DNA from 3 places in the Lysinibacillus pakistanensis genome. Region 2 is predicted to be linked to each of the others. Evidence: riboswitches for the same ligand, from Rfam matches in the RefSeq annotation. Region 2 holds a riboswitch; each other region holds the start of a gene.
What was found. Region 2 has a riboswitch for cobalamin ahead of cobT (nicotinate-nucleotide--dimethylbenzimidazole phosphoribosyltransferase). Riboswitches for the same ligand answer to the same signal wherever they lie in the genome.

Region 1 (10,000 bases), 2.2 Mb from region 2:
GTGAACATCAGCTAATCAAGCTATATAAAAGTCAATTAGCGAATATAACGTTACTGAAGGCTGGACATCATGGTAGTAAAACTTCCAGCACAGAACAGTTTGTGGAGCTACTACAACCTGAACTAACTATTTTTAGCGCAGGGCTTAAGAATCGATATGGACATCCACATGAAGAAGTAATGGAGCGTTTCTTCAGTCGCAATCTTCCTACATTGATTACGGGTTTAGATGGTACGATTGAAGTGCGCGTTCACGAAAATATATGGTCAGTACAAAAGGAAAAAGACCTTGTCCAATAAGGAGGGTCTTTTTCCTTCGTACATTTTGTTCGATTATTTAGATACGAATTCTACTACAGTTGCGATGATAAACATAAGTGTAAACACTCCAAATGATACACCGAAACCAACGCCAGAATCGATTGCATCATTACGGCGACATTGTATGTTTTTTCCTTCAAATGGATTCATTGTTATCCCTCCAATTCTGTTATTTATTATAAGACATCATTTTCATAAAAGCTATATCGAAAAGGAGAATTCACGCAGTGGCAAGGAATCGACACAATTCAGTCAAAGTCACATAGGGAAAATAAATGATGTATACTAATAGTATTGCTAGATGGAGGGAAAAGTATGATTTCAACGGTTTGGAACAATATCAAAAAAGGACAACTCTCACCAGTTTATTTACTCGTTGGTGAAGAAAACTATTTTATAGATGAAACGGTGAAACGTATAAAAGAGGCAATGGGGCCAGAAGAAGAGCTAGAATTGTCTACATTTGAATTAGAGGAAGTCCCAGTGGATGCTGTGATGGATGAAGCAGATACCATTCCTTTTTTTTCTGAGCGTAAGCTTATTATAGCCAAAAATGCCTCTTTTTTAAAAGCGACTGAAAAGGGAAAGGAAAAAATCGACCATGACATTAAGCGATTGGAGGCATGGCTGGCGAATCCCTCTGATTTTTCGATAACTATATTTATCGCACCCTATGAAAAATTAGATGAACGTAAGAAAGTAACAAAAATAATGAAGGAACATGCGCTTTTAGTACAGGCTGAAACACCAAAAGAACAGGATCTAGCCGTATGGATTCAAAGTGTCGTAAAAGCAGAAGGCAATAGTATTACACAAAATGCCATTGAGCAACTTGTAGCGATGGTTGGACCTAATATGCTGCAGCTACAAATGGAAATTGAGAAGCTAAGTCTTTATTTAGGTGATGGAGGAGAGATTACAACTTCGTTAGTCGAGGATTTAGTCGCTAAAACATTAGAGCAGGATGCTTTTAAAATGTTAAATGCTTATTTTGCAAATGACTCTGTCGGGGCTTTGACGATTTACCATGATTTATTGCGTCAAAAGCAAGAGCCAATCATGCTTGTTGGATTGCTTGCATCCAATGTACGAACGATGTCCAATGTATTTTATTTATTGAAAAAAGGCTATCATCCACAGCAAATTGCAAAAAATTTAAAGATACATCCATATCGTGTGAAATTAATGGTGGAGCAGCGTAATCGTCCATCGGAGGAGAGTCTGCTGAAAGCATTGTATCAATTAGCAGAAGTCGATTTACAGTTAAAATCGACTGGGGGAAATCGTGAGCGTTATTTAGAGCTTTTTTTATTGCGTCAACTTTAATCAGTAATAGAAGAGCTGTCCAATGTTAAAATGGACAGCTCTTCTTTATCCCTATAAATAAAAAGACCAGCTACCCTTATAGAGTATACTGATCCTTTAAACAATTACGCTTTTTTAGCAAGGCGTGACTTTTTACGAGCCGCCGCGTTTTTGTGGATAAGTCCTTTTGAAGCTGCTTTATCTAAAGATTTGTAAGCTGCTTGTAAAAGTTCTTGTGCGTTTTCAGCATTAGCAGCAACAGCGTTTTCAGCTTTTTTCACTGTAGTACGCATTGCAGATTTAGCTTGAGAGTTAGCAGCGTTAGCTTTAGCGTTAACTTTTACGCGTTTAATTGCAGATTTAATGTTTGGCATATCTTTCACCTCCTAAATTAGGTACGAGATGATATCTTCTCATTGATTTCTTGTGTCAATACAACAAAAATCATTTTAACAAACGCTTGGCCAAATTGCAATAGATTTATGCAAAGAATATTTACTTGACAGTTTGAACAAACTATAGATTGAGGTGAACTGTATGCAAAATTTAAATTGGCAACGTACGGATTTAATCGATGAATCTGAAGAGGTTGTTTTACATCAAACGAAAGAGCAAAAAGATACTCTTGAACAATCGAGCGGAATTCAAATTGAAGATCGGACTGCTGGACGAGTAAAGATTACAGATGTATTAGTGGACTCAGAAGGTGAAAAGAAAATAGGTAAAAAGGAAGGTCAATATATTACTCTCTCAGTACCAACCTTGACGCTAGATGATCACGACGGATTTGAGCAGCTTGAGAATGAGTTGCTTGTAAATTTTAAGAAAATGCATGAAGCAATCTCTTGGAATAAAGACGATAAAATTTTAATTATTGGTCTGGGTAATCGTACCATTACGCCCGATGCAATAGGACCATATCTTATTGATCATTTGCATAGCCTGGATGTAATAGATGAAAAATTTGTCATGTATGCGCCAGGTGTAACAGGACAAACAGGCTATGAAACAGGAGAGTTTGTAGCTGCAATAGCTGAGCGACTAAAGCCTAAATTAATTATTGTTGTGGATGCATTGGCGACAAGAGCTAGCAATCGATTATGTAAAACTATTCAATTAACAAATACTGGTATACATCCAGGTTCTGGCGTAGGTAATCAGCGTAAGGAGATTTCCTATGAAATGCTGGGAATTCCCGTAACAGCAATTGGTATACCCACAGTTGTGGATGCGCCTGTATTAATAGCAGATGCTGTAGAACTTATGATGCGATCGATAGCCGCACGGGTTGCAGAACGGAGTAAGCCGTCATCCAAATTGTCTTTGTCATCTTGGCAACCAGATATCAATAAAGAATTAGATATGTCTTTAGTAAAACCAATCTTTGGTGAGTGGGCTACTTGGTCAAAGGAGGAGCGTCAACAATTGTTTGAAGAGACGTTCGCAGGATCACATACACAGCTGATGGTGACGCCAAAGGAAGCAGATTATTGGATAGATAACTATGCAAAACTTGTTTCATCTATGCTGATGAAATGGGCAAATAAACTCTAATTTTTTTCGTTCTAAAAGGTCCACCCCCTCCATACGATAAGGGGAGGAGGGTGTGACTTTGCTAAAAAAACTACAGTGGTCATTTGGTTTATTATTGTTCTTCTTCGTATTACCTGTCATTGCTGGGCAACTTCCGTTCAACAAGCAAGCATCGACTCCGATTAAACAACCCGAGGATAAGCAAGTCGTGTTTGCTGCTACGAATCTAGCTGAACAAAGTGCACTAGAGCAGACAATAGAAACGAATCCTTTTAAAGTATTATTATTGTTTACGCATTCTCAGGAATCCTATCAACCTATGGTGAAAGCTGTCAGCGGGAAAGCAGAAGTTTATCATGACAAAACAAATATTTTTAATTTACAAGGTACTATTTCTAAGCATTTTAGTATGAATGGTATTCAAACAGATGTTTTAGATGTTGACGTTATGAAGGTAATGAAACTTGAGGGAAAAACTTTTCCAGATGCTTATAATACGGTGCGTCCTTATTTATCTAAACGTTTGCAAGAGCAAACCTATGATTTAGTTATTGATTTGCATCGAGATTCTGCCAAGAAAAATGCTACAACGATTACACACAACAATGAGTCCTATGCTCGTATTGCCATCGTTGTAGGAGCAGAGCATAAAAATTATAGATGGAATACTGCTTATGCAGAAAGCTTATCAGCTGCTATGAATGAAATTGTGCCGAAAATTTCTAGAGGTGTGATCTCTAAAAGCGGTGATAATGTGGATGGACGCTATAACCAGGATTTGACAAAGGAAATGATTTTAATTGAACTAGGTGGAATAGATAATACAGAAGAAGAATTGAATCGTACAATCGCTATAATTGGGAAAGCCATTGCGAAATCCTTTATTACAGAAAAACAGGAATTATAATAGAGATTTAGCAGAATGATTCGCCTTCTTTTTACTAATGTTAAAGAAGGCGAAATCGTGTCTTGGACAAAGTGCCTGATTATAAAAAATTACCAAAAATTTTTATAGTGAAAAGCCTTTAAATTGTTTATTTCATGCCTTATAATTTTCGAGTTAGCTCTTACGATTAAGGCATATGCATTAGGCAAATACGCTTTTAAGCATCTACCATTAATGGAGATGCTTTTTTGGAATGCACATACATATAGATTTACGGTATGCATAAAAATAGACGAATAAAAATTTTACGAATAGAGCACTTATGATCAACTTTTAAAGTGCCTTCTTCGTCATTATATAAGTGAACATACAAAAGGAGACGATGTTTGGCTATATTATTTAATACATGGAAAAAGGTTTATAAAATATTGGGAGAAGGAATATTATGTCAGGCAAGTCATTCAATCATCGTTATATCCCTGGACTCGACGGGATTAGAGCATTAGCAGTATTAGCTGTTATTGCTTACCATTTTAATTTCAAATGGGCCAGTGGGGGATTTTTAGGAGTCGATATCTTTTTTGTTTTATCGGGGTATTTAATTACTTCAACTATTTTACCTTTAAAAGGAAATAAGTTAACTGTTGGATTAAAAAAGTTTTGGATAGGACGATTTCGACGCTTACTTCCAGCTGCTTATGTCATGATTATTGTAACATTTGCATGGGCGACACTATTTCATAAGGAGCTACTTCATACACTACGTGGTGATGCAATTTCCTCAATTTTTTATTCAAGTAATTGGTGGTTTATTTTTCACAAACTCTCCTATTTTGATAGTTTTGGTTCCCCTTCACCATTGAAGAATTTATGGTCGTTAGCCATTGAGGAACAATTTTATTTATTATGGCCAATCCTTTTAATGCTAGGGCTTCTTATTGCCAAAAAGAAAAATAAGCTCGCCATTTTCGTTTTTTTGGGAGCACTCGGTTCTGCAATGCTAATGGCTATACTATATCAACCAGGCGCTGATCCCAGTCGTGTATACTATGGAACAGATACGCGTTCCTTTGAATTGCTAATAGGTTGCTGGTTAGCTCTTATCTGGCCGATGAAAAGACTTTCATCACAAAAAATCTCTACGAATCATGTCTACCAACTAAATAGTGTAAGCTTAGTAGCTTTTAGTGTTTTCATTGTCAGTATTTTGTTTGTGAATGAATATCAATCTTTCCTATATAGAGGAGGGATGTTCGTATTTTGCTTAAATGCAGCTATCTTAATTGGTTGCGTCTGTCACCCAGTTAGCATTTTGGGAAAATTACTTTCTTGGAAGCCTTTGCGTTGGATTGGGTCAAGATCGTACGGGATTTATCTATGGCATTATCCGATTATTGTGCTAGGTACTCCAGTACGAGAAATTGGTAATCCAGCCTATTGGCGAGTTACTTTACAACTGCTGATTATCTTTACAATTGCAGAACTATCCTATCGTTTTATCGAAATGCCGATTCGTAAGGATGGGTTCCGCTGTTATTTTAGACAGTACTTTGTATTCAATAAACACAAATGGGGAAGTTTCACGCTTGCTAGGAAAATTTCAACCACGCTCATTCCACTTTTCCTCCTAGTATTTTTTACAGGAATGACAGGGGTTGTGGGCGAAGAAAAAATAGAATCTATTGAATCACGGCCAACGACTATTAAAATAGATGGTGGAACAGAGCAGCATTCAACCCATCGTGATTCTGAAAAGGAGCAGGAAACATCTCAGCCAGGTTCATTAAGTGATGAAGAAGAGGGTGTTGATTCAAATTCGGATCAAAATGCGGTTGAGCCTCATCAGGGGGAAAATGAGACAGAAGTTCATCCTGTTCATGAATCGTATAATGGAATATTAGCCATTGGCGATTCTGTAATGATAGATATTGCTTCGAGCTTACATAATATCTACCCTAGCATTACCATAGATGCAAAGATTGGTCGCCAAGTTTCACAAGCGGTTAAATTAGCTCCTAATTATGCAAGCTTTAATCAACCAGATAAAGCAGTCATCATTCAGCTTGGAACAAACGGGTATTTTACCAATACACAAATAGATACCCTTTTAAAGGCTTTTTCCAATGCTGATATTTATTTAGTAAATACGCGTGTACCACGTTCTTGGGAGGGGAAAGTAAATCAAGCATTACAACAGAAAGCACAGGAATATGAAAACATTACTTTAATTGATTGGCATGCAACTGCAATTAACCATCCTGAGTTTTTCGCTCCAGACGGCGTACATTTAGAGCAAAAGGGGATTGCTTCTTTAACAAATCTAATTCAACAAGCTATAGACGAGACCAATTGATTCGTTTAAAAACCATAAATAGCCTGCAAACATTTTAAGTGAGATAACTTTTTTTCAAATATTTAAGTATGGTTGAAACCTTTCTAATGGTTGCTCGTATTACTATTATACATTTTTAATGAATTGCACTTAAAAAGGAGAAAAACATTTTTGAACTATTGAACAAAACAATTACTTTTTGTCATTTACTTAATCACCATTGCTGATGCATACTACTCAACATTACTGATTGAACCAAAAGCCCCCCCACAGCATCAGACGATTAAAGCGTCTGCAATGACAACGATTCAAGTACGGTAGCAAACCTTATAAAAAGAAACAAACAGCAAAAAGCCTGAAGACTTCTATACTTCAGCCTATCAAGCAATTGCTGCAGAGTACTAAGAATACAAAAGAAAAAATTTATAAAGCTAAGATGGATAGATTAAGTGAAAGACACAGCTATATACGGGACTCACCGTTTATTATTTATCACAATCACCGTATACGTTGCTGAAAACAGATGAAACAAAAAGCTGCCATTAACTGTGCAGCTTTTTGTTTTGCTTAATATTTAAATGGGTAAACCCTTTTTGCCCGCTCACTCTCTATTATACGATTTATATTATCTATCTATTTATATTATCATATTGCTTTTTAATAGGAATAGTAATATTGATACTAGATGTTTACTTCCTCTTTTAAAGCTTACTACTTCTATAAAGCATAATTCTTTTTGTTAAACTATTTCGAAAAATAGAAATATATGCTAGACTTAACATTAAGTGAATAACAATTGCAGTATAAAGGTGCTCTTTTAAGAGCTTAATAGGGAATTCGGTTTAAAGCCGAAGCTGTTTCCGCAACTGTAAGTGTAGATGACTACAGAAAATACCACTGTCGAACAAGGAAAAATGCCTTCAGTAGATGGGAAGGTTCTGAATAGGATACACGAGCCAGGAGACCTGCCTTTATTCCATCGTATTAACTCTCTTCGGAAGCTAGGAGAACTTACGGCAAATAGACGGACAGGCAAACTACGTTTTTGCGCCTTTTTTCTGTTTTCCATTAGATGCTTCCCCATTTTGGAGAAGCATCTTTTTATTTTCGAGTTAATTGCAAAAACATTCACGAAATAATAAAAATAGGAGGTTTTACAAATGGTTCGTTTCAAAAAATGGTGGCATTTAGCGTTAGTCCTACTTTTAGCATTTTCGCTCGTAACACCATCAGCCAGTGCAGCAGTATTACAGCCTGTAAGTCAAGAAGCACAATCAGCAGATTTTGATGTTCAGTTATCAGTAAAAGGTTTATGCGGTACTGGTTCATGCCATGAAATTTTAGAAGGAACAACAGTAAATGTTCAAGAAGGGACAACTGCGCTAGAGCTTGTAGAGCAAGTATTAGATGCCGAGGGTATTCCTTATGTAGTAGTTTCTACTCAATATGGTCCATATCTTCAATCAATTGATGGACTTGCGGCAGGCAGTTTAAATGGTTGGGATGGCTGGGTCTACACTGTAAATGGATATAGCCCCAATTTTGGATTAGCTGAGTATCAATTACAGGCTGATGATGTCGTTCATATTTATTACACTACATGGTCTAAATTAGAAACAGCAAGTGTAATTGCAGTAAATGATAACAATCCATCCGTTACGGTAAATTTAACTGGTGATTTATTTACGACACCAAACGGCTCTAATTTAGCAAACTGGACAATTAACACAGGGACAACAACATTAACAGCTCAGTCAGTTACTATGAATGCAAACCAACAAGCTGTTATTACATTTGCAGGTCAAGCACAAGCAGGTACTATTACCATTACAGCCTCTGCCAATGCTTTATTCGGTAGTTCAGCAAGTGAGCCACTTGAAGTAAAAGTACAATAGCTAGATAAATGGATACTGACAAGATGAATTAATTCAGCTTGTCAGTATTTAATTATTTATAAAGGAAGTGAGTGTTTATATGACTATATGGAAAAAGCAGCTACATATAGCAGTTATTTTTATTTTAATCGTATCGCTATTTTCTCCAGTCACTGCAATTAAGGCACAGCATTTTGAAGGGGATTTACTCGATCCTACTCCAAACATCAATGATATTGAACCCGATGATTCAGAAGAGCAGGACAATGCTACAGAGTCTAAGAATGAAATAGATGTAGAGGATTTAACAGAACAGGAAAAAGCACCGCATACAGATGAAGAAGCTGAATTAGATGATCTTATACCATTAGAAGATGCAGCGGAACTAGCTCCATTAGTAGAGAATGCGCCCGTTGCAATTAGCGATATTCAGCTAAACACTGAGGAACCTTTACTATTATTAGTAGGAGAAACATTTCAACTTACTGCCACTAACGCAACAACAGATGATAGTGCCACAGTTACATGGTCTTCAAGCAACTCTGGAATTGCAACAGTTGACACAAATGGGAGCGTAATAGCTCAGGCAATCGGAGAGACAGTCATTACCGCCCAATTAGATGGTGGATCTAAAACAGTTATTGTATATGTTATTTCACCCGAAGCACGGGAGGCAATAGATTTTATTATCGCCCTACCTACAATCGAAAGAGCCGATGAAGCAACCTATCAGCTATTACAGCAAGCACGAGTACTAGATAGTAAAGTAAAAGCTCCGGCTCGTACTCTTTTAATCTCCGATAATAAACTACCTTATTTTTTTCAGTTACTAGAAAAAGAAATTGCCTATTTTAGATATTATATGCAAGACCCTAGCAACGCTTTACCTGCACCTGAAGATATAAACTTTTTAAGTGATGAATTGGATAAGAAGTTAGATGCAGTTCGTGAAAGATATAATTCCCTGATTAAAACATCTGGTTATCGAGATCTAAAAAAAATAACAGATCCAGCAGATATACTAGTATTTAATCAAGAACTTGCAGCAAAACAAGTTAAATATGTATTTCTTGTTATCGATGCGCTTCCTAAAATAGAAGATTTAACAATTGATTCAGCAATAAAAGAGCAACTCGATCATGCAAGAAAAAAATATGCTGCTATACCAACAGCAGAACAAAAAAAAGTAGCCAATAAGGAAGACCTTTTTGCAAAAGAAGTTCGATATGTTGAACTGTTAATTGATGCTATTGATATAAATAGCCCATTAGCAGAAGAACAATTAAAAACTGCAAAAGACGCTTTGAAAAAGTTAGCTAATCCAAACAATATACCTGGTGCCTCCAAAGGAGTATCAAACTATAACGACCTCCTTGAAAAGGAGAAAATGATTAATGCAGAGGATGATATTAAACAAGTTATCGAAAAAATTAATGCACTTCCTACTGTAGAGGCACTTACTTGGGCTGATCATTTAAAAGTTCTTGAAGCACAGCAGGCTTATGATAAGCTATTACCTGCACATCAAAGCAGAGTAACAAATTATACCCAACTAGAAGCTTTACAAAAGCGCTTAGTTGAACTACAACCGACAACAGTTGAAATATACAATGCTGTTGCGAACTACTTGACGTCAGGTTCATATGAGCCCATTTATGGGTCTGAATGGACTATTTTAACATTAGCTCGTGGTGATCATACTGCAAAATATGCAACTTATTATGATAAATATTATCGCAATCTCGTTAAT
Region 2 (10,000 bases):
TGAAGTGCATCCCAGAGCCAGCTTCACCGTATAATGGTTTTGGCATGAAAGTAGCGTGTAAGCCGTGTTTACGTGCAATTGTTTTTACAACTAATTTGAACGTTTGGATATTATCACAAGCTGTGATAGCATCTGCATATTTAAAGTCAATTTCGTGTTGTCCAGGAGCTACCTCATGGTGAGAAGCTTCAATTTCAAAGCCCATCTCTTCTAGCTCTAATACGATATCACGACGGCAATTTTCACCAAGATCAGTTGGCGCTAAGTCAAAGTAACCACCGTGGTCATTAACCTCTAATGTTGGTTCGCCTTTTGCATCTAATTTGAATAAGAAGAACTCTGGCTCAGGTCCTAAATTGAAGCTTGTGAAGCCCATATCCTCCATTTTTCTTAGGATACGTTTTAGGTTGTTACGTGGGTCACCAGCAAATGGTTCGCCTTTCGCAGTGTATACATCACAAATGAAGCGTGCTACTTTCCCTTTTTCAGAAGTCCAAGGGAACACCACGAAGGAATCTAGATCAGGATATAAATACATATCTGATTCTTCAATACGAACGAAGCCTTCAATAGATGAACCATCAAACATCATTTTATTTTCTAGCGCTTTGTCTAATTGGCTTACAGGAATCTCAACGTTTTTAATTGTGCCAAGTATATCCGTAAATTGTAGACGAATAAAGCTTACGTTTTTTTCCTCGATAAGACGTTTAATGTCCTCTTTTGTGTATTTACCCACAGTTTTCCACACTCCTATAATTTGTCTAGCTTTTATCTTTACCCTACCCTATTAAAGGCTTTTAATAGAATCGGGATAAATCCCCACGTCGGATGGATGATTTTTGCATGCGCTGTGCTTGACGCATTTCCTCACGCATGATACGACGTAATTCTGAGTCACTTAAATCCGGCTCATCTGTCGTCACAGGGTTATTCTTTTTAGCAAATAATTTTTTAATCTTTGCCATATTCATGCCCTGTTCTAAGTAATCTTTAATTTCTAGCAATGTATCGACGTCATTTAATGAGAACATTCGACGATTGCCTTCTGTTCGGTGCGGCTCAATTAAATGGTGTTCTTCATAATAACGAATTTGGCGTGCCGAAAGCTCGGTCAATTGCATCACGATACTCATAGATAATAACGGCATAGTTCGTCTAATTTCACGACTCATTTAAGTCCCCTCCAATACCCGCTAATCATATAACGAAATTTTTACACTGTCAACAAATATGTAAGGTTTCCTGACATCGTTTTTTAATATTTTTTTGACTGCTACAAAATTGTAAAAAAACTATTCAAAATAACGATTTGAATAGTTTTTCGTAATATTAAAAAAATGGCCAAGGGAATTTTTATGAATATTAAATCAAAATAAAGGTGATTTCCGTTCCAGGCTACTCGCTTTGTTGCTGACGCACAGAGCAAAGCTTCCTGTGGGCGAGCGACGAGCCGCTTCCTTCGCTGACGCCCCGTGTAGGGTCTCGTCTGTCCCACGGGAGTCGAGTAGCCTTGCACTCCAATCAATAATAGTGTATAATTTCAAACATTTTCTTCCTGCAAAAGTAAAGCAAAGGCATTTACATAAAGCCACTAATTGCTGCCGCTCTGCTTTTTCATAGAAAAAGTGAAATTCAATAGGAATTTACTTTTTATTTGGCACCTTGATTTCATTGACCTAACAGAATAGTTTTTCACTTACCTATTTTTGAATTTTTTGAACCGCACTACAAATAGCAAATTTTACATGCTCATATGTGAGTCCGCCTTGAATAAATGCCGTATATGGCGGGCGAATAGGACCATCTGCTGTAAGCTCAATACTGGAGCCCTGAATAAAGGTACCTGCCGCCATTATGACATCATCCTCATAGCCTGGCATATAGGCTGGCTCTGGTGCGTAATGGGCATTGATTGGTGAATTTGCTTGGATTTCGCGACAAAAGGCAATCATTTGTTCAGCCGTTTGGAATGAAACAGATTGAATTAAATCCGTTCGTTTCGCATCATAGCGTGGAGATGTAGACATACCAACTTCTTCTAGCATTGCCGCTGTGAAAATTGCGCCTTTTAATGCTTGTGCTACAACGTGTGGCGCTAGGAAAAAGCCCTGATAAAAATCGCCAAGCGTATTTAGTGTTGCACCTGCTTCAGCACCAATACCCGGTGACGTCATACGATAGGCACATTTTTCAACTAAATCGGCACGACCAGCAATATAGCCACCAATTTTGGCTAAGCCACCGCCTGGATTTTTAATCAGAGAGCCTGCCATTAAATCTGCCCCTACCTCTGTCGGTTCCTGAGCCTCCACAAATTCTCCATAGCAATTATCGACAAAGATGATCGCCTGTGGTGCTAATTCACGGATTTTCACACACAATGAAGTAATTTCTTCAATAGTAAAGGATGGACGTGATGCATAGCCCTTTGAACGTTGAATGGCAATCATTTTTGTATTCTCTGTAATAGCAGCCGCTACCCCGTCCCAATCAATCAGTTGATTTTCCATTAAATCTACATGGCGATAGCCAATTTTATAATCCTTTAATGAGCCGGTATCCTTATCACCGCCATCTACTATGGATTGTAATGTATCATATGGTTGACCTGAAATATACAGCAATTCATCACCCGGTCGCAGCACGCCGAATAGACTAAGCGTAATGGCATGTGTCCCCGAAATAATCTGCGGACGTACAATGGCAGCCTCCGCTCCGAAAACCTCTGCATAAACACGCTCTAAATTGTCACGTCCCTCATCATCATAACCATATCCATTAGAAGGGTGTAAATGATAGTCACTCACTTGATGCTTCCTAAAAGCTGCAAGCACCTTTTGTTGATTAAAGAACGCCATCTCGTCTACCTTCCTTTGAAACGGGCGAACCTTTTCCTCTATTTTGGTAGCTAATGCTAACGTTTCTTCTGTTAAATTCGTTGTAAAAGTCATGCATTCTTCTCCATTCACATTTGTTCAATTGCGGGCACCTACACCCACAAATTGAAGTTTTCACTTTCTCCTATCTCATCTTAACAATTTGTAGATGTGTCTGCAAAACTTGCCTATTGTTTCTACTCGCAATTTGCGCTAAGCTAATGTGCGGACTTCTTTCATTATTTTTGAAATTTCATAGATTCTCTTACATTTAATAGAATTTTTTAACTTTAATGAGAAAGTACATTATTTTTCAGAAGGGGTGAAAGGGATGGCTTGGGAGGTTTTCAGTATTATCGGAACAATTGCCTTTGCTATTTCTGGGGCAATTATCGCCATGGAGGAAGAATACGATTTATTCGGTGTTTATATACTCGGTATTGTCACTGCCTTTGGTGGTGGAGCAATTCGTAACTTACTTATTGGCCTGCCTGTTACAACATTATGGGGACAGGATATGATGTTCCAAATTGCACTTGCGGCGATTACTATATTTTTTATTTTTCCACATCATCTAATTCAGCATTGGCATCGCTGGGGAAACTTTACGGATGCCATTGGCTTATCGGCATTTGCTATTCAAGGTGCCCTCTATGCTGTAAAGCTCGACATGCCTATTAGTGCAGTTATTGTAGCTGCTGTCTTAACTGGTTCAGGAGGCGGCATAGTTCGAGATCTATTAGCAAGACGCAAGCCTCTCGTATTACGTGATGAAATTTACGGGGTTTGGGCAGCTCTTGCAGGACTCATGATTGGTCTAGAAGTATTGACAGGCGACCTCTTTTTATATGGATTATTTGGTATAATAACAGTGCTAAGAATTTTTTCCTATATGAAGAAATGGCGTTTGCCTTTACGAAAGCTCAATCGGGCATAGCCATTTTATAAATAGTAACAAGCCCACATAGTTCGAATATATGGGCTTGTTATACTTTTTGTTACGATCTATTCTTTCGATTCTACTAGCACTACAGATTCCTCAAGTGTTGCCATATTTTTCATCATTGAGCATGCTGCATCTAAAATTGGAAAGGCTAAAGCTGCACCAGAGCCTTCTCCTAAACGCATATTCATATGTAGCATTGGTTCTACCCCTAGCAACTTGGCTGCTATTTTAGCCCCTGGTTCTTCTGAGGCATGGGAAGGAATGATGTAGTCCTTTACTTTTGGCTCAAGCTCAAAGGCAATGAGAGCAGCAACCGTAGAAATAAAGCCATCAATTACAACAGGTTTGCGATTTGCAGCAGCCGCAAGTACAATTCCAGCCATAGCACCTATTTCTAAGCCACCAACTTTTGCAAGAATATCAATAGCATCGTGGCGATTAGGCTTGTTTAGTGCAATAGCATGTTGAATAACCTCCACCTTATGCGTAATTCCCCCAGCTCCAACACCTGCACCTAGTCCTGTTACTATATTTGGATGACAGGCATGAAGCACGGATAGGATAGCCGCACTTGGTGTTGTATTCCCAATACCCATTTCACCAGTTCCAAGAACATCTGCTCCGTTTCTTATTTCGTTCGTTGCAACTTCAATTCCTACTTCGATGGATTGAATAGCTTCCTCTCTTGACATAGCTGGACCCTTTGCCATGTTGTCTGTCCCATATTTAATTTTCTTTAGAATGACACCAGCATCAAGCGGTACATCTTCTTTTACACCAACATCGACCGTTATAATTTTAGCATTGGTTATGCTGGCGATTGCACAAACACCCGTAAGCCCTTTTGGAAAATTCAATGTTTGTAAAAATGTGACCTTTTGTGGATTTGAAGTTACATCTTCCTCACAAACACCGTGATCTGCTGCACAGACAATAATTGCTTTACTCTCAATTTTAGGAAATAATTCTCCTGTAATACCAGCAAGCTGTACAGCAAGATTCTCCAATTTCCCCAAGCTTCCAGGTGGCTTGCTCAGAGAGTCTATATATTCCCTAGCTTTCTCCATCATACGGCTATCCGCATTTTGAATTTTTTTAATCGTGTGCTGTAATAATTGCATGAAACTATTCCCCTTTCAATCTTTCGAGACAATATAAAAAGCCTGCAGTTTATTCATGACAAATAAACTACAGACTTTTCCATCGTCTATATAATCGAAGCAATTAGGCAGGTCTCCTGGCTCAATTTCAACATTTCATAGAACCTTCCCAGCACCATGCTAGTGGCATTCTCTATGAAACTCCTTTTTACAGTGGTGGGACCGCTAAAGACTTTCACTTTATTCCCTATTCTCCCTCAATGGGCACCCAATGCTATTATGCAATTTCTTTTAATTTACTGTAAAGATATCTTACTGTCAATATGACACCTTTAAAGCAAAATTAGACTTCTTTCTGATCTATTTCACTAATAAATGTCGCGCCAAGCAATAGAATAGCTCCTATTATTTGCAGCATAGTCATTTTTTCTCCTATAATCATCGTTGAGATTACCAATGACGTTAGAGGGTCAATATAGCTTAAAATGGCTATGCTTTGCCCCTTTAAATGACTCATTCCCAAAAAGAAAAGATAGAAGCCTATACCGGCATGGACAATGCCCAATGCTATTAGTAAACTAATGGATTTTATATCGATATACATGATTTGAAATCCAGTTGTTCCATAAAGATAAAGTGCTAGAAATAACGCTGCTAAAGAAAGCTGCAGAATTGTGTTTGCCGGCTCTTTAAGTCCATGAATATACTTATTTACAAATGTTACCAACGTATAGAAACATGCTGCAATAAGCCCATACAATATGCCGATATCTTGCCCTTTTTCTTCTGTAGCTTGGCTATGGACAATAAAGAATAATCCAACTAATGCCACACATACATAGAAAATTTTTCTTAGATACAGTTTTTCCTTTAATATAATTGGTGATAAACAAATCACTAAAACTGGCGCAAAATAATAGCTAAGCGCTGCATTGGCAATGGTTGTTTCTTTGTATGCTTGAAATAGAAAAATCCAATTCCCACATAACGCTACACTAGATAGCAGCAATGGCCATATATTAGGCAAAATGGATGCTTTCGTTATTTTTTCTTTCTTAACGATGAAAATTATCAATAAAAAACTAGAGCCAATAACACTCATCCAGAAGGCAATTTCACTAGATGGCAGGTGTATATATTTAGCAAAAATACCGACAGCCCCAAAGATAATCATGGATAAAACAAATGCAAATTTTCCGCTCACTTCTGATTCCTACTTTCTACTTATATAGTTTTTAGCCTATACAGTAGAATCTATTGCAAGAAGAGCAAGCTAGTGTGGAATGCCTTAAACAGTAGACTCTACTGTCAAGACATTGTTGGAGGCGCTATTGATCGGAACATATTACTCATCCTTTCTATTTTCAACTCGGTCATTCTATACTTATTTTACCAAAACCCAATTGATTTAAATAGTTCGATATTTGGCTGGTTTCATTCCTTAAATACTTTAATAAAATACTCCCCATTACTATAGCCCACTAACGAAGCAATTTCATTATTTCTATGAACTAGTAGCGCTTTGCCTTATCAAATGCCTGATAAATAATTTAAATCCATCTAAGGTTCATCAAAATGCGTATAAATATAATCGATTATTTTTTTACCTGTTAGTGTTATGTATCTTAATAAGATATACGATGAAGACCGCTTTCATCGTGTAGCTTTCTAATACTCCGAAATTTTATAATGACTATAGCGATTATTCCCTATCTTTTCAAACTTCAACGCTTTTATAATACGGTAGGCAATATACTTGCTTGGTATATTGAATTCTTGGCATAAAGTGGTTGTAGAAACATAGCTTTCCCGTAAAAGTCGATAATCCTGTAATGCTTGTAAAAAAGCCTCATTATTTTCTACACCGCAGCTTCGACAAAGCCAAGAGCCATGCCTATAAAACATGCTCTTCTCATAGGCACACTTTGGACAAAGAACACCTGACCTCCATTCATCTTCCATCAGTTTTTGTTCCCATAATTTATCTTGACGAATAGATTTTGAGTGCTTAAGCAATCTCTGAAAATCACTCTTTTCTAATGATCGTTGACCAAAATGCTGTAGCTGTTGCCATAAGAAATAAGGTAAACCCACACTATGCATAATTGGACATTCTGTGCTTAATTGACCAATTATGGTAGAAGGATTTGCAATTACGATCACCTTCACAATTGGGAGCTCTATATTTAGTTGCTTTAATAATATTTGGAAATAGCTTTGATGCCGAAATAGTTGATCTACTGGATAGATTAAACTGTCTATTTTTCCATCCGAAGTTGTACGAATACATTGTCTCTTTACATCATCAAAATCAAGTTTTCCTAAAATATTTTTAATTTCGATTAAGCATAGAAAATGTGGTGTCACAAATAGTGTATCGATTTGATGTGTAAAACCTGAATTATTGATAAAACAATAATCATAGAATATTTGATGAGGGAAAGTGAAGTTCATTTCTTGCCAAAGCGATTAACTCGGAGCTCACCTTGAAAACCAGCACTCAATTTTCGATGTAACTCTTGAAAATACGGATAATTTAGGGATGTTTTCTGCAGTCTGCGTAATATCGCTTCAAGCTTTAACAGTTTGTGGGGCTTTTTTGGTTGGGTTGTTTGCAATTTATCACACCTTTCTTGTATCTATCATATCAGCTAGAATGAATTGTGTTCAATCGAGTGTTTTTCTCTTGCTATCAAGCACAAGTGGCCTTCTATCTAGCATAAATACTAATCAATTCTGCACATATTCCCCTCAATTCAGCACTCCCCCATCAAAACATAAATTCCTACTTGTATTCGACAAAAAAAAGCCTCCGCATACTAAAGCGAAGGCTTCAAAATCAATGTTATTTAAACTCTAACTCGCCATCATAGGCAAGCATACCACCTTCAAGGTTTGTTACATCAAAGCCTTGAGCTTCTAGATATGAGCAAGCATTTGCTGAACGACCGCCAGCCTTGCAAACAATAATATATGGTTTCGTCTCATCTAATTCCTCTAGGCGTTCTGGAATTGTTCCAAGCGCTATATGCTGAGCACCAGGAATCATACCTTGAGCTACCTCATCATCCTCACGAACATCTATAATGTAAAGATCTTCATTAGCGTCTAATAGTTCTAATAATTGCGTTGTATCCATTGATTTCATAAAAGTTTGTCCTCCAAAATATCAATTTCCTATTATATTATAGCTCGAAGGCAAAAAAACAGCTAGTGTCATGAACACTAACTGTTTTCATATCATATTTACACGCTTTTATTGCTCTGTTTCTAAAAAATCTACTTGCTTTACAGGAACGAATGTAGAAATAGCGTGTTTGTAAATAAGGTGCTGCTTACTTTCGGCATCAATTAACAACACTGTAAAATTATCATAGGATTTTACAGTTCCTTTTAATTGAAAGCCGTTTAAAAGAAACACAGTTACAAATACACTGTTTTTACGTAGATGGTTCAAGAACGTATCTTGCAAATTAATTGACTTCATCAAAAATACCTCCCTACTCTCTTTCTACCTCTTCATTCCTATAGTAGCATGTTCTACCATTTTAGCAATTAGTAATTTTTAGAAATTATGCATTCTAATGTGGAAGTTTTAAATTTGTTCACCATTTGAAATAAAATAGATATCCATCTTATTACGGAAATAGGTTAATTGTCTTTTGGCATAGCGACGAGAATTTTGTTTTAAGCTTTCAAGTGCTTCATCAAGTGAGCATTTACCATCCAAATAATCATACAATTCCTTATAACCAATCGCTTGAATGGATTGTACACCTCGAATATTTTGCTGCCATAACCCCTTTACTTCCTCTAATAAACCGTTGTCCATCATCACATCAACACGATGGTTAATTCGATCATATAGCTCTTCTCGAGACATATGTTGACCAAGCCCTAAAACAACGTGGTTATAGAGAGGGATCTCTCCACGATTATGTGCCTCGGAAGCCTTAGAAACACCACTTAGCTCAATCATCTCTAATGCTCGTATCACACGGCGCGTATTATTGGGATGGATGGACTCTGCAGTTTGTGGGTCAAGCTTCTCTAGCTTCGCATGCATTGCCTCAGGGCCTAATTTTTCCAGCTCTTCATAATAAGCCTTCCGTGCCACCTCATCTACCTGCTCCTCTGTAAATTGAAAATCATAGAGCACTGCCTGCACATATAAACCAGAGCCCCCTACTATAATAGGTAGCTTCTCCCGTGCTCGAATTTCTGCAATTTTCGTTCGTACCATTCTTTGATAGTCTGCTACTGAAAAAGCCTCCGTTGGCTCCTTAAAGCTAAGTAAATGATGTGGTACACCCTCCATCTCTTCCTCGGTAATTTTAGCCGTACCAATATCTAAGCCTCGATAGACCTGCATGGAGTCACCGTTTATAATTTCACCATTATATTTTTTGGCTAGCTTAATACTTAATGCTGTTTTACCTGAAGCAGTTGGGCCAACAATTGCGATGACCTCTGCCTGTCTTATTTTATCTTGTATCATTTTTTTCTAACCACCGTAATAAAACTTGATAGACTGCCTCTTGGTTATCCTCGTTTAAAATTTCATGGCGCTTATCCTCAAATAAATAGACTGTCACATTCTGCAAGCCTGCCACAGCGAATTGCTCAGCAACAGCATAAATACCCTGCCCTTGATCTCCTACTGGATCCTTACTACCACTGATCAAAAGAATAGGAAGATCTTTTCTTACTTTTGCCATTTCATTTTTTCGATTTAAGGTCATAAAACCTGTTGTCAAATCTACAAAAAATTGATTTGTTGGGATAAAGCCACAATATGGATCATCTATATATTTTTGTACCTCGTTTTCAACAGAGCATAACCAATCATACGCCGTCTTCGAATTGGGAAATTGCTTATTAAAGCTTCCAAAGCTCAGCTTATTTAATAGCTTGCTTTCTGTCTCTTTTCCAAGCTGCTTCGCTAAGGCTCTCGCTACCATATTTCCCATCGCATGCAAGGTTGTCACATGCCCTGTTCCACAAAGAATTACCCTATCAACATGGCGGCTGTACAGTTGTATATATCTTCTCGTAATAAACGATCCCATACTATG
Region 3 (10,000 bases), 750 kb from region 2:
TTTCCGCACCATATCTAAAATTTGCCGTTGATGTGCAATATCTAAATGATTGGTCGGTTCATCCAGCAATAATATTTCTGCTGTCTGCGCTAAAGCCTGGGCAACAAAAACTCGTTGCTGCTCACCACCCGATAAGAATTCCATTGGTGTCCCCTCGTAGCGTGTCACACCTGTTTGGGCCATAGCGTGTTGGACTGCTTGTTCATCAAAGTCTGACCAACTGGAAAAAAAACCCGATTGATGTGGATAGCGTCCAAGTGACACTGCGTCTCGCACACTGTTTGAAAAGGAATTCGCATGTAATTGTGGAAGAACGGCCATTTTTTTTGCCAAAGCACGAGCATTGTAAGAACTAATATTTTTGCCATCTACTTTTATAGTTCCTGCTGTTGCTGGTAAAATGCCACTAATCACTTTTAATAGTGTGGATTTTCCGCTACCATTTGGACCTAATATCCCTAATATTTTCCCCTTTTCCACTGAAAAACTAATATCTTTGACGATTGGTACGCCATCATAGCCACCTGATAGATGTTCAACAACGATCATGCCCGTACCCCCTTACTTCTGCGCTGCTTATAAAAAATATAGGAAAAGACAGGTGCCCCAATAAATGCAGTAATAACACCAATCGGTAGCTCCCTCGGCATAATAATTGTTCGTGCGATTAAATCACAAATAATAAGCAATGTCGCACCATTTAAAAAGGACAATGGTAATAAATGACGGTGGTCTGAGCCCCAAATCATCCTTGTCATATGCGGTACGACTAATCCAACGAATCCAATTGTTCCCGAAACAGCTACTGCTGCTCCTGTCAGCATGGATCCACCTACTAAAATTAAATACTTACTTCGTTTCACATTAACACCTAAGTGCTTTGCACGTTCCTCCCCATATAACAGCACATTTAATTCCCTTCTTTGTGTCCACAGCATCAATGAACCTACAACAACAAATGGGATAATCATTTGCACAAAAGGCCAGCCCCGCATTGATACAGAACCAAGTAGCCACCCCATCACTTGCCGCAGCTCCTCGCCTGATAGGGCAATCATTAGAGAAATAAGTGAGCCTAAAAATGAACTAAAGATGACTCCTGTTAAAATTAACGTTTCCATTTTCAGTGAACGATCTACTACTCTTGCAAAGCTCATGACTGCAACCATTGTTAATACTGCCCCAAGCATACTGAAGGTTGGCAATGCATAAAGACCAACTACTGGAATTGAAAGACCAAAGAATATCGTCATTACTGCTCCAACTGATGCACCAGAAGAAACACCTAAAGTATATGGATCTGCTAAAGGATTTTTTAGCAAGCCCTGAAAAGCAGCTCCTGCAATGGCTAGTGAAGCTCCTACAAGCCCTGCTAGGAAAACTCGCGGCAGACGAATTTTCCAAAAAATATTGGCAGCCGTTTCATCAGCTGCTTTATTCCACAATACTTCTAGCGGAATATGAACAGAGCCTATAGCAGCGCCACACCAGATGCTAATGATAAGGAGCGTAATGGCTGTTACATAGGCTGTGACTATTTTACTCACTTAAACGCCTCTGGGTAGATGGCTTTCGCTAACTCTTCAAGACCCTCACCTAAACGTGGTCCTTGACGACTTGTTGTATTCTCATCTACCTGAACAATGGCTTTATTTTTTACTGCATTAATTGTGTCAAAGCCAGCACGCTGTGGTAGCTTTGTTAAAATATCAGGTACATAATGATATGTCACCACGATGACATCTGGATTTTTTGCAATAATTTGTTCGGAACTGATTTCATACCAATCTGCTGTATCTGCTGCAACATTTTCAGCATGAATCATATTTAACATTTCATTCATAAATGTATCTTTACCAGCTGTAAATATATGTGGCTCATCAGATGTTTCTACAAAGACTTTCTTTGGCTTCACATCCTTAATTTTTGCTAGAACCTCTTCTACTTTTGTCTTCATATCTTTAATTATTTTCTCGGCCTCAGGTAATTTCCCAGTTGCACGACCTAGCTGTTCAATTGTTGTGTAAATTTCATTAAAGTCCTTTGCATTTGTTACCACAAAAACCTTTAAACCGGCAGATTCAAGCTGTTCAATGGCCCCTGCAGAAAATGTCATACTCGAATTATGAGCAAACACGATATCTGGTTTTAAAGCAATAATTTGCTCAATATTATATTCCATGCCACCAACTTTTTGTTTTTCAGTTGCCTCTGCAGGATAATCATCATTATCGGTAACACCCACAATTTCATTGTTTAAGCCAAGAGCAAATAAAATCTCTGTATTACTTGGAATAAGAGAAACTATTTTTTCAGGAGGTGACTCCAGCGTAATTTCCTTGCCAACAGCATCTGTTATCGTCATTGGGAATGTTGCTTTGTCTACTTGTGTAGTTTCTTGCTGCTCAGAAGATGCCGGCTTTTCATTTTTCGCTCCTTCTCCACAGGCAGCAAGTAAGCCAATTGCTAAAAATGCGGAAAGTCCTAATTTCCAAAATTTCATCATATGAATCCTCCTAGTATATAAGTGCGTAAATTTTTACGAATTATTTTGCTGATAGATTAGTAATCGACGAAATTTATAAGTTTATCGCCCATTTTTTCAAATTTATCGACATCTTCCATACAAAACAAATACCCCTCATCCAAAGTGAGGGGTAATAATGCACAAAAATACGCAAAATCCTCCACCCTATCCTCGTAGGTTGTAACGTGTCTCTATAAAGGCAGGTCTCCTGGCTCGTGCTCCATACATTTTTTCAAGCCTTCCCGAAAAACTTTCAGTGGCGTACATTGAAAAAACTAGCACATACAGTGGCGGGACCGCATCGGAATATCACCGATTTCCCTTTTCACTTTACATAAGTAAAGAACCTTTATAATATTCAGTTGATTTTATTATACATGAAAACAAAAAAAGTCGCCTACCATCTAGACGACTTCTCCTTTAATCAATTATGCCTCGGCATAATTGCGTTCGGAATCGGCTTTGTGCTTACACAAAGAACTCCTTTTCGATTCCGTGACATCCGCCAGAGGCTTTGGGCCAACACGATGTTGGTCACTCAGGCGTTTTCACAGGATGTGAAGATCTTAGCCTGAGTTCCTCTATTTCAGCGGGTGTTTGGACATCCTCTGAAAAGTAGCTTAAATTCGGATTCATCTCACCACCTATAGAGGTGGGAAACTTCTGCTGAAAGAAGTTAAAGGATATCTGCAAAATACTGAACTGTTTTCATCGGCGCCCCTAGTTCTCTTAATGCCCATGTATGCTCTAAATAAATATCTGCCAGCTTTTCATATTTACCACCGACTCTGTGAGCCCATTCCACAGCTACAACACTTTCATACATATGCGCCATTTTTTCTGCTACCGCTTTTGCCTCTAAAGTTTTCGTTGCTTCATCCAAAGAGCTAAACGTATGCAATGTCGATTTCAATTGCACTAATTGTTCCACTACTAATTGGCTTAGGGTGCTGTTAGCTACCTTAGCTAAGCGTTCCTCCATAATACGTACAAACAACTTATGAGCTTGGAACTTATCTACTAAACGAATCAGCTCTAATGCCAGTATATTGGCAGTTCCTTCCCACACCGTAAGCACCTGTGCATCTCTTAGTAAGCGAGGTGTCACAAAGTCTTCAATATAGCCATTTCCACCATGTAATTCAATCGCTTCACTTGCATATTTTACCGCTCGCTCGGCTGTTTCCTTTTTCATAATGGCTATATTTAAACGATTCATAATCATATCCTCATGATTGCCCTGACCACTTGTCACCTTATCATACAGCTGAATAAGATCAAAAACTGTTGCTACTTCTACATGAAGCTTTGCCGCAAATTTTCCTAGTGTATCCTGAATCATTGGATATTGCGTTAAAGGCTTACCAAAGGCATAACGGTTTGTCACATAATGCTTTGCCTCTAAAAAGCCACGTCGCATAATACCTAAAGAAGCTACGGCATTGCAAATTCTTGATAGATTAAGTGCCTCTAGCATATAATAAATTCCTTTATTCGGCTCACCTACAATATAGGAAAGTGCACCATCAAATTCTACCTCACCAGAGGGAACTGCCTTCACGCCAAGCTTATCCTTTAAGCGACGAATACGAAGGTTATTCATAGTACCATCCTCCGCTCGCCATGGAACTGCAAATAATGTTAGCCCTTTAGAGCCGGCAGAAGCCCCTTGGAGTCGAGCCAGTACCATTGCTACACCGCACATGCCTACATTGGATGCAAAATATTTTTCACCATATAAACGGAACTGCTCGCCTTCCTGTCTTGCCTCTACAGCATTTGCCCCAACATCCGAGCCACCTTGTCGTTCTGTTAAAAAGGTTGCTCCCTCATAGAGCTCAGTATCACCTGTTGCACAAACATGTGGTAAAAACCGTTCCTTTACCTCATCATTCGCATAGTGATCGAGTAAATAAGCTGTAGCCATTGTTAATGTAACAGGACAATAAAAGCCCGGCTCAGCATGGGATAGTAAATACCCTTGGGCAAAGCTATATACATAATTACCCTTTCTTCCTAGTTGCGGAATATTCTTATGCACATAGCCCACAATCCCTGTATTATACGTCTCTTCTATTGTTTTTTTGTAGCCATCATTGACCCAAATTTCTGATATTTCTTCACCGTAAGCATTATAACGTTCTAATCGAGGCTCGCCCTCTCTATCTGTATGCTTCGCTCTCCTATCAATATCTCCAGCACAAAGCTCTCCAAAATCTGTTAGCTCACGTGTTGCATATTCCGCAAATTCTTTATCAAGCATTATTTCTAAAATACTATGGAGCGTATCATTATCTTTAAAAAAGTTCGTTGTTTTCATTTCTTCCTGCTGTAACACCTTCATAATTATCTCACCTCTTGTCCCTTCAAGGATTGTTTTAATATTTTGCCCGATGCATTCCGCGGAAGCGCTTCCACTTGCTCAAAAATTCGCGGAATTTTAAATTTAGCGAGATGCTGCTCCAAATAATGTTGAAGAGCCTTGTCATCAATTTCTGTTTTGGCAGCATAAACAGCCTTTACTGTTTCACCCCACTGCGGATGAGGTACACCGATAACCGCTACCTCAAAAATCCCCTCAAAGCTTACAATACAATCTTCAATTTCCTTTGGATAAATATTGACACCACCAGATATAATCACATCCTTCTTGCGATCAACAATCCATATATACCCGTCTTCATCCACACGAGCTAAATCACCAGTTTTTAACCAGCCATTTATAAATGCAGCCTTCGTCGCAATGTCGTCCTTATAGTAGCCTAGCATATTGCCTTCTCCAAATAGCACAATTTCACCTACCTCACCAGCACGTACATCCTCTCCATCCTCATTAATAATACGTAGCTCCGTTCCAAGAGGTGCACGTTGTCCTATACTTCCTGCCTTTGTCTTATGTTCCTCACCAAATAATAATGAGCCGCTTGGACCAGCCTCCGTTAATCCATAAACACATGTTAGATGATTTGTACGGAAAGCTTTTTGTATATAACTGATTTCATTTTGTGATAATGGTGCACCACCATATACCCACCACTTCATAGAGGATAAATCAGCAGTTTGCAATCCCGGCATTTGAGCTGTTAACAAATAGGCAACTGGCGCACCAAAGAAATGCGTTGTCTTCTCCTGTTCAATTGAATCCAAGAACAAATCAGGTGTAAATGTTGGGGTTAATACATGTGTCGAGCCAACAAGCATTCCCGCCATTAAAAATAAATGCAATGGAGCTGAATGCGTTAACGGCATCATTAGAAGGATGCGGCTTTCGGGCTTTACCTCCATCTCGACAGCAATCATTTGTGCTACGGTTAAAATATTACGATAGCTAAATAACACGCCTTTTGGTTTTCCTGTTGTCCCTGAGGTATATAAAATTGTCGAAGCGTCATCCTCATTGAGCTGACAATCAATTGTTTGTGAGCTGGCACTTTGAATTAATGCTTCAAAGCTTAACCAACCAGATATCTCTTGACCCGTTTTAATTTTCATTGGTATGATCGAAATATTTTCGACTGCATGAAAAATAGCTTCATGTACAAGAATTGCTGTAGCCTCTGCATGCTGTGCCACATACTCTACCTCTTGTAAGGTAAATTTCGCATTGACTGGAACAACAATTGCCCCAATACGTTGAATCGCAAAATAGCTAACAACAAACTCTACAACATTTGGCATAAAAATGATGACCTTATCTCCTTGCTGAACACCCCTCTCAAGCAAAGCATGACTAAGTCTTGTCACTTGCTCATCTAAATCGCGATAGGTCACTCGTCGACCATGACAAATCACCGCTTCAGCTGTTGGATACTTTCGGGCATTCCGTGCTAATAAATTTGAACTATTCACCGTGCATCTCTCCCTTTAAAATCGCTAATTTTTCACTAAACTTGTCATGTAATTGCTGTAATTCCATCTTCATTTGTACAAGCTCTGTTATTTTACTATCAATTTCTTGTATTTTTTGTTCTCCATATTCGACTGTTCGCTCTAATTGCTGAATCCCCGTACGATCAAAATCAAATAGCAGAACCATCTCCTTGATTTCCTCAAGGGAAAATCCATAACGCTTTCCTCGAAAAATAAGTTTAAGCTTGGCTAACTCTTTTTTTGAAAAGGTTCGCTGATTAGTAGATGAACGACTAGGATGAAGAAGCCCAAGCTCCTCATAATAGCGTATGGTTCGTGTAGAGACATTAAACTCCTTTGCCACTTCTTGAATCGTCTTCATCTTCTCCCCCTCTCAATTTCCATCAGTATACCATTGACGTTAACGTAAACTTCAACAGAATTTTCGTAATTAACAGAAAAAACAACACTTAAAGCAGTTGAATAAAACCATTTACAGAGTCTATCTGTCACTTCGCTGCTTCTATCCGCCTGTTTCTACTTTCTATCCATCACTTTGACCCTTCCATCCATCCGAGCCACAAAAAAACCCCCCAGCACAATATCATGCTAGGGGGAAAAACTTTATTACATTTTTTCTGGAGCCGATACTCCGATTAAGCGTAATGCGTTTGCAATTGTTGTGCGCACAGCAGTAATAAGGGCCAAACGTGCTTCTGTTTGTTCTTTATTTGAAGCATCTAACACTTTTTCAGCGTTATAGAAGCTATGGAAAGCTGCTGCTGTTTCTTGAATATAGTTTGCGATGCGATGTGGGGTGCGGTGCTTCGCTGCTTCAGCTACCACTTTCGGGAAATCGCCCACTTTTTTCAATAAATCAATCTCTTTTTCAGCCGTTAACAGCGTTAAATGATCTGTTGTTGCAGCAAAGCCTTGCTCATTAGCTGAACGTAAAATCGATGAAATACGTGCATGCGCGTATTGTGCATAATACACTGGGTTTTCATTTGATTGAGAAACAGCTAGGTCAAGGTCAAAGTCCATATGAGAATCGCCTGCAGTTTTAACGAAGAAATAACGAACTGCATCTAAGCCAACCTCTTCAACTAGTTCACGCATTGTCACAGCGTTCCCTGTACGTTTTGACATTTTAAATTTTTCGCCATTTTTATAAAGCTGTACCATCTGGATAACTTCAACCTCAAGCGTATCACGGTCATAGCCAAGTGCTTGAATAGCTGCTTTCATACGTGGAATATAGCCGTGGTGGTCAGCTCCCCAAATATTGATTAATTTATCGAAGCCACGAACAATTTTGTCCTCATGGTAGGCAATATCTGGCGTTAAATATGTGAACGAGCCATCATTTTTAATTAATACACGGTCCTTATCATCACCAAATGTTGTAGAGCGGAACCATGTAGCACCGTCTTCTTCAAATACATGACCATTAGCCTTTAATTTATCTAACGCAACTTCAATTTTACCGTTTTCATATAACGAAGTTTCAGAATACCAAACATCAAAGTTTACACGGAAGTTGGCAAGGTCTGTTTTCAGTTTATCTAATTCTAAAGCTAAACCATGCTGGCGGAAGAAAGCAAATCGTTCCTCGTCTGATTTGGATAAAATAGTATTACCATGCTCACCAGCAAGTTTACCAGCGATTTCAATGATATCTGCACCATGGTAGCCATCCTCAGGCATCTCTGCTTCTAGACCTAAAGCTTGCTTATAACGAGCTTCTAGTGAATAGGCTAAATTATTAATTTGGTTACCTGCATCATTAATATAATACTCACGAGATACATTATAGCCTGCCATATCTAATACATTACATAAAGAGTCTCCTACAGAAGCTCCACGTGCATGTCCTAAATGAAGGTCACCAGTTGGATTTGCAGATACAAACTCAACCTGGATTTTTTCTCCTGTGCCAGCATTTGAACGACCATAATCAGCCCCTTGCTCAAGCACTGCCTTCACAACACCCGTTAAGAAATCCTTACGCACTGTGATATTAATAAAGCCTGGACCAGCAATATCAATTTTCTCGATATCTGTTCCAGCAGTTTCAAGATTTTCTAAAATAGCTTCAGCAATTGCACGGGGTGGTTTTTTTGCCAATTTCGTTAATTGCATTGCAATATTAGTAGCATAATCCCCATTTGACTTATCCTTCGGTGTTTCAAGGTGAATACTTAAATCTGTCCCAGCCTCAACTAAGCCAGCTTTTTCAACAGCCTGCGCAATTGCCGTCTTAATGGCCTGTTGTACTTGTTCTACTGCGTTCATCACTGTACCTCCGTAAATGTAATATCTAATGTATAGTTGCCAACGGATTGCCCACCCATTAGTAGATCATACTGTACATGGAATTCTCCGCTTACTGCCTGTTTTATATACGTCATTTTTTTCGTGTGGATGACGAGTGGCATTGAACCAAATTCACTTTCATAATGACCTATTTGTTGTTCAATTATGTTAAGTGGTAGTCGCATTTTTACTGCTCCAGTACGCATAATTAATGCCTGTTCATTACCTAGCTTCATAGTTGTGCGGATGGTTTTATCCTCCTGCACCTCTTCATATTTCAAATAGATGCTTCCTGCTTTTTCAAGTAGCTGCCCTGTCAGCCACATTTCATAACTTTCAGACTCCCCATCAATAGGCCGAATCGTAGAAATGAGCTTAATGTTCACCTGCGATCTTACTTCGTTCGCCATTATGGACGCTCCCTTTTATTGTTTTTCCTATAACCTATTTATTATAGGATGAATCCTCATGTTTTTTCAAGATAGAAGTCAAGTATATCCAATCAGATTCCCATTTCCACAAATTATTACAATTCAATTCATGCTGAAAAACATAAGGTAGTTCATCTTTATATGAGAACTAAAAAAACATCCACTCAAATTAATGAGTAGCCGCTTTTGATGTTATTCGTAATAAAAATCTAAGGTGGTGTCTTCCTCTTTTGTTAAGGCTGTTTTCTAAAATATTGTTGCTGTTAAAACATAAAAACAAAGTTAATCTACAAATGTGTAGAATCAACCCTGTTTTTATGTTTGGTATTTCGTAAATCGAATATTTAATTAAAGTACTCGTTATTTCAATAACTGCAATCTTATAACATCTTGTTCATCATTGAATTTTATTTTAATTTTATATTCATCTCTTTATATGTTTCATTATTGACAGTACCAACCATATCTCCAATATTCCCTGTAATTAACCCATCATTACCTTCAAACTTATGTTTTTAGGGTGTAGATATACGAAGTTCTACAAGCTGACTGTATTTTTAAGTTTAAGAACCTTTTTATATTTTATATAGCAAGCTATTCTCCAAGGAATTAAATAACAAATAACAAGTAAGAAAATTAGCATATTGAGTGTACCTGGTTCGATAGTCGAAATATGTTGTCGAAAATAATAACGTAAAGCAATCATAATGGCAAAAGTAATTATAAAAGCAGGACTTTTCTTCGCATAAATTAAACCATCATTTCGTATTTCATAATCTGACCATAAAATAAGAGGAATAGAAAAACCCACTCCTAAAAAAATTGCTATAGATAATTGAAGGTATGTGACGTGCCCAGAAGCGTTTAGAAAAAATGA

Region 1: linked by a shared signal. The riboswitch ahead of QNH24_RS17560 (DUF4430 domain-containing protein) and the one ahead of cobT (nicotinate-nucleotide--dimethylbenzimidazole phosphoribosyltransferase) in region 2 are both predicted to bind cobalamin.
Region 3: linked by a shared signal. The riboswitch ahead of QNH24_RS03050 (ABC transporter substrate-binding protein) and the one ahead of cobT (nicotinate-nucleotide--dimethylbenzimidazole phosphoribosyltransferase) in region 2 are both predicted to bind cobalamin.

The regions. Positions count from the first base shown of each region.
Region 1 covers NZ_CP126101.1:3,530,804-3,540,803, reverse strand. The annotation lists gene QNH24_RS17595 (DNA internalization-related competence protein ComEC/Rec2) at 1-299, shown strand, start outside; gene QNH24_RS17590 (YqzM family protein) at 333-470, opposite strand; gene holA (DNA polymerase III subunit delta) at 636-1,646, shown strand; gene rpsT (30S ribosomal protein S20) at 1,751-1,999, opposite strand; gene gpr (GPR endopeptidase) at 2,163-3,179, shown strand; gene spoIIP (stage II sporulation protein P) at 3,232-4,065, shown strand; gene QNH24_RS17565 (acyltransferase family protein) at 4,490-6,397, shown strand; cobalamin riboswitch at 7,167-7,363, shown strand; gene QNH24_RS17560 (DUF4430 domain-containing protein) at 7,537-8,271, shown strand; gene QNH24_RS17555 (S-layer homology domain-containing protein) at 8,351-10,000, shown strand, end outside.
Region 2 covers NZ_CP126101.1:1,367,826-1,377,825, reverse strand. The annotation lists gene glnA (type I glutamate--ammonia ligase) at 1-739, opposite strand, end outside; gene QNH24_RS06420 (MerR family transcriptional regulator) at 801-1,175, opposite strand; gene QNH24_RS06415 (methionine gamma-lyase family protein) at 1,704-2,954, opposite strand; gene QNH24_RS06410 (trimeric intracellular cation channel family protein) at 3,211-3,816, shown strand; gene cobT (nicotinate-nucleotide--dimethylbenzimidazole phosphoribosyltransferase) at 3,885-4,946, opposite strand; cobalamin riboswitch at 5,036-5,212, opposite strand; gene QNH24_RS06400 (DMT family transporter) at 5,269-6,129, opposite strand; gene QNH24_RS06395 (nuclease-related domain-containing protein) at 6,594-7,379, opposite strand; gene QNH24_RS06390 (rhodanese-like domain-containing protein) at 7,771-8,073, opposite strand; gene hfq (RNA chaperone Hfq) at 8,182-8,412, opposite strand; gene miaA (tRNA (adenosine(37)-N6)-dimethylallyltransferase MiaA) at 8,521-9,423, opposite strand; gene QNH24_RS06375 (alpha/beta fold hydrolase) at 9,410-10,000, opposite strand, start outside.
Region 3 covers NZ_CP126101.1:619,383-629,382, reverse strand. The annotation lists gene QNH24_RS03060 (adenosylcobinamide amidohydrolase) at 1-549, opposite strand, end outside; gene QNH24_RS03055 (FecCD family ABC transporter permease) at 546-1,547, opposite strand; gene QNH24_RS03050 (ABC transporter substrate-binding protein) at 1,544-2,506, opposite strand; cobalamin riboswitch at 2,709-2,893, opposite strand; gene QNH24_RS03045 (acyl-CoA dehydrogenase family protein) at 3,204-4,871, opposite strand; gene QNH24_RS03040 (class I adenylate-forming enzyme family protein) at 4,874-6,376, opposite strand; gene QNH24_RS03035 (MerR family transcriptional regulator) at 6,369-6,758, opposite strand; gene argS (arginine--tRNA ligase) at 7,004-8,671, opposite strand; gene QNH24_RS03025 (YwiB family protein) at 8,671-9,102, opposite strand; gene QNH24_RS03020 (CcdC family protein) at 9,662-10,000, opposite strand, start outside.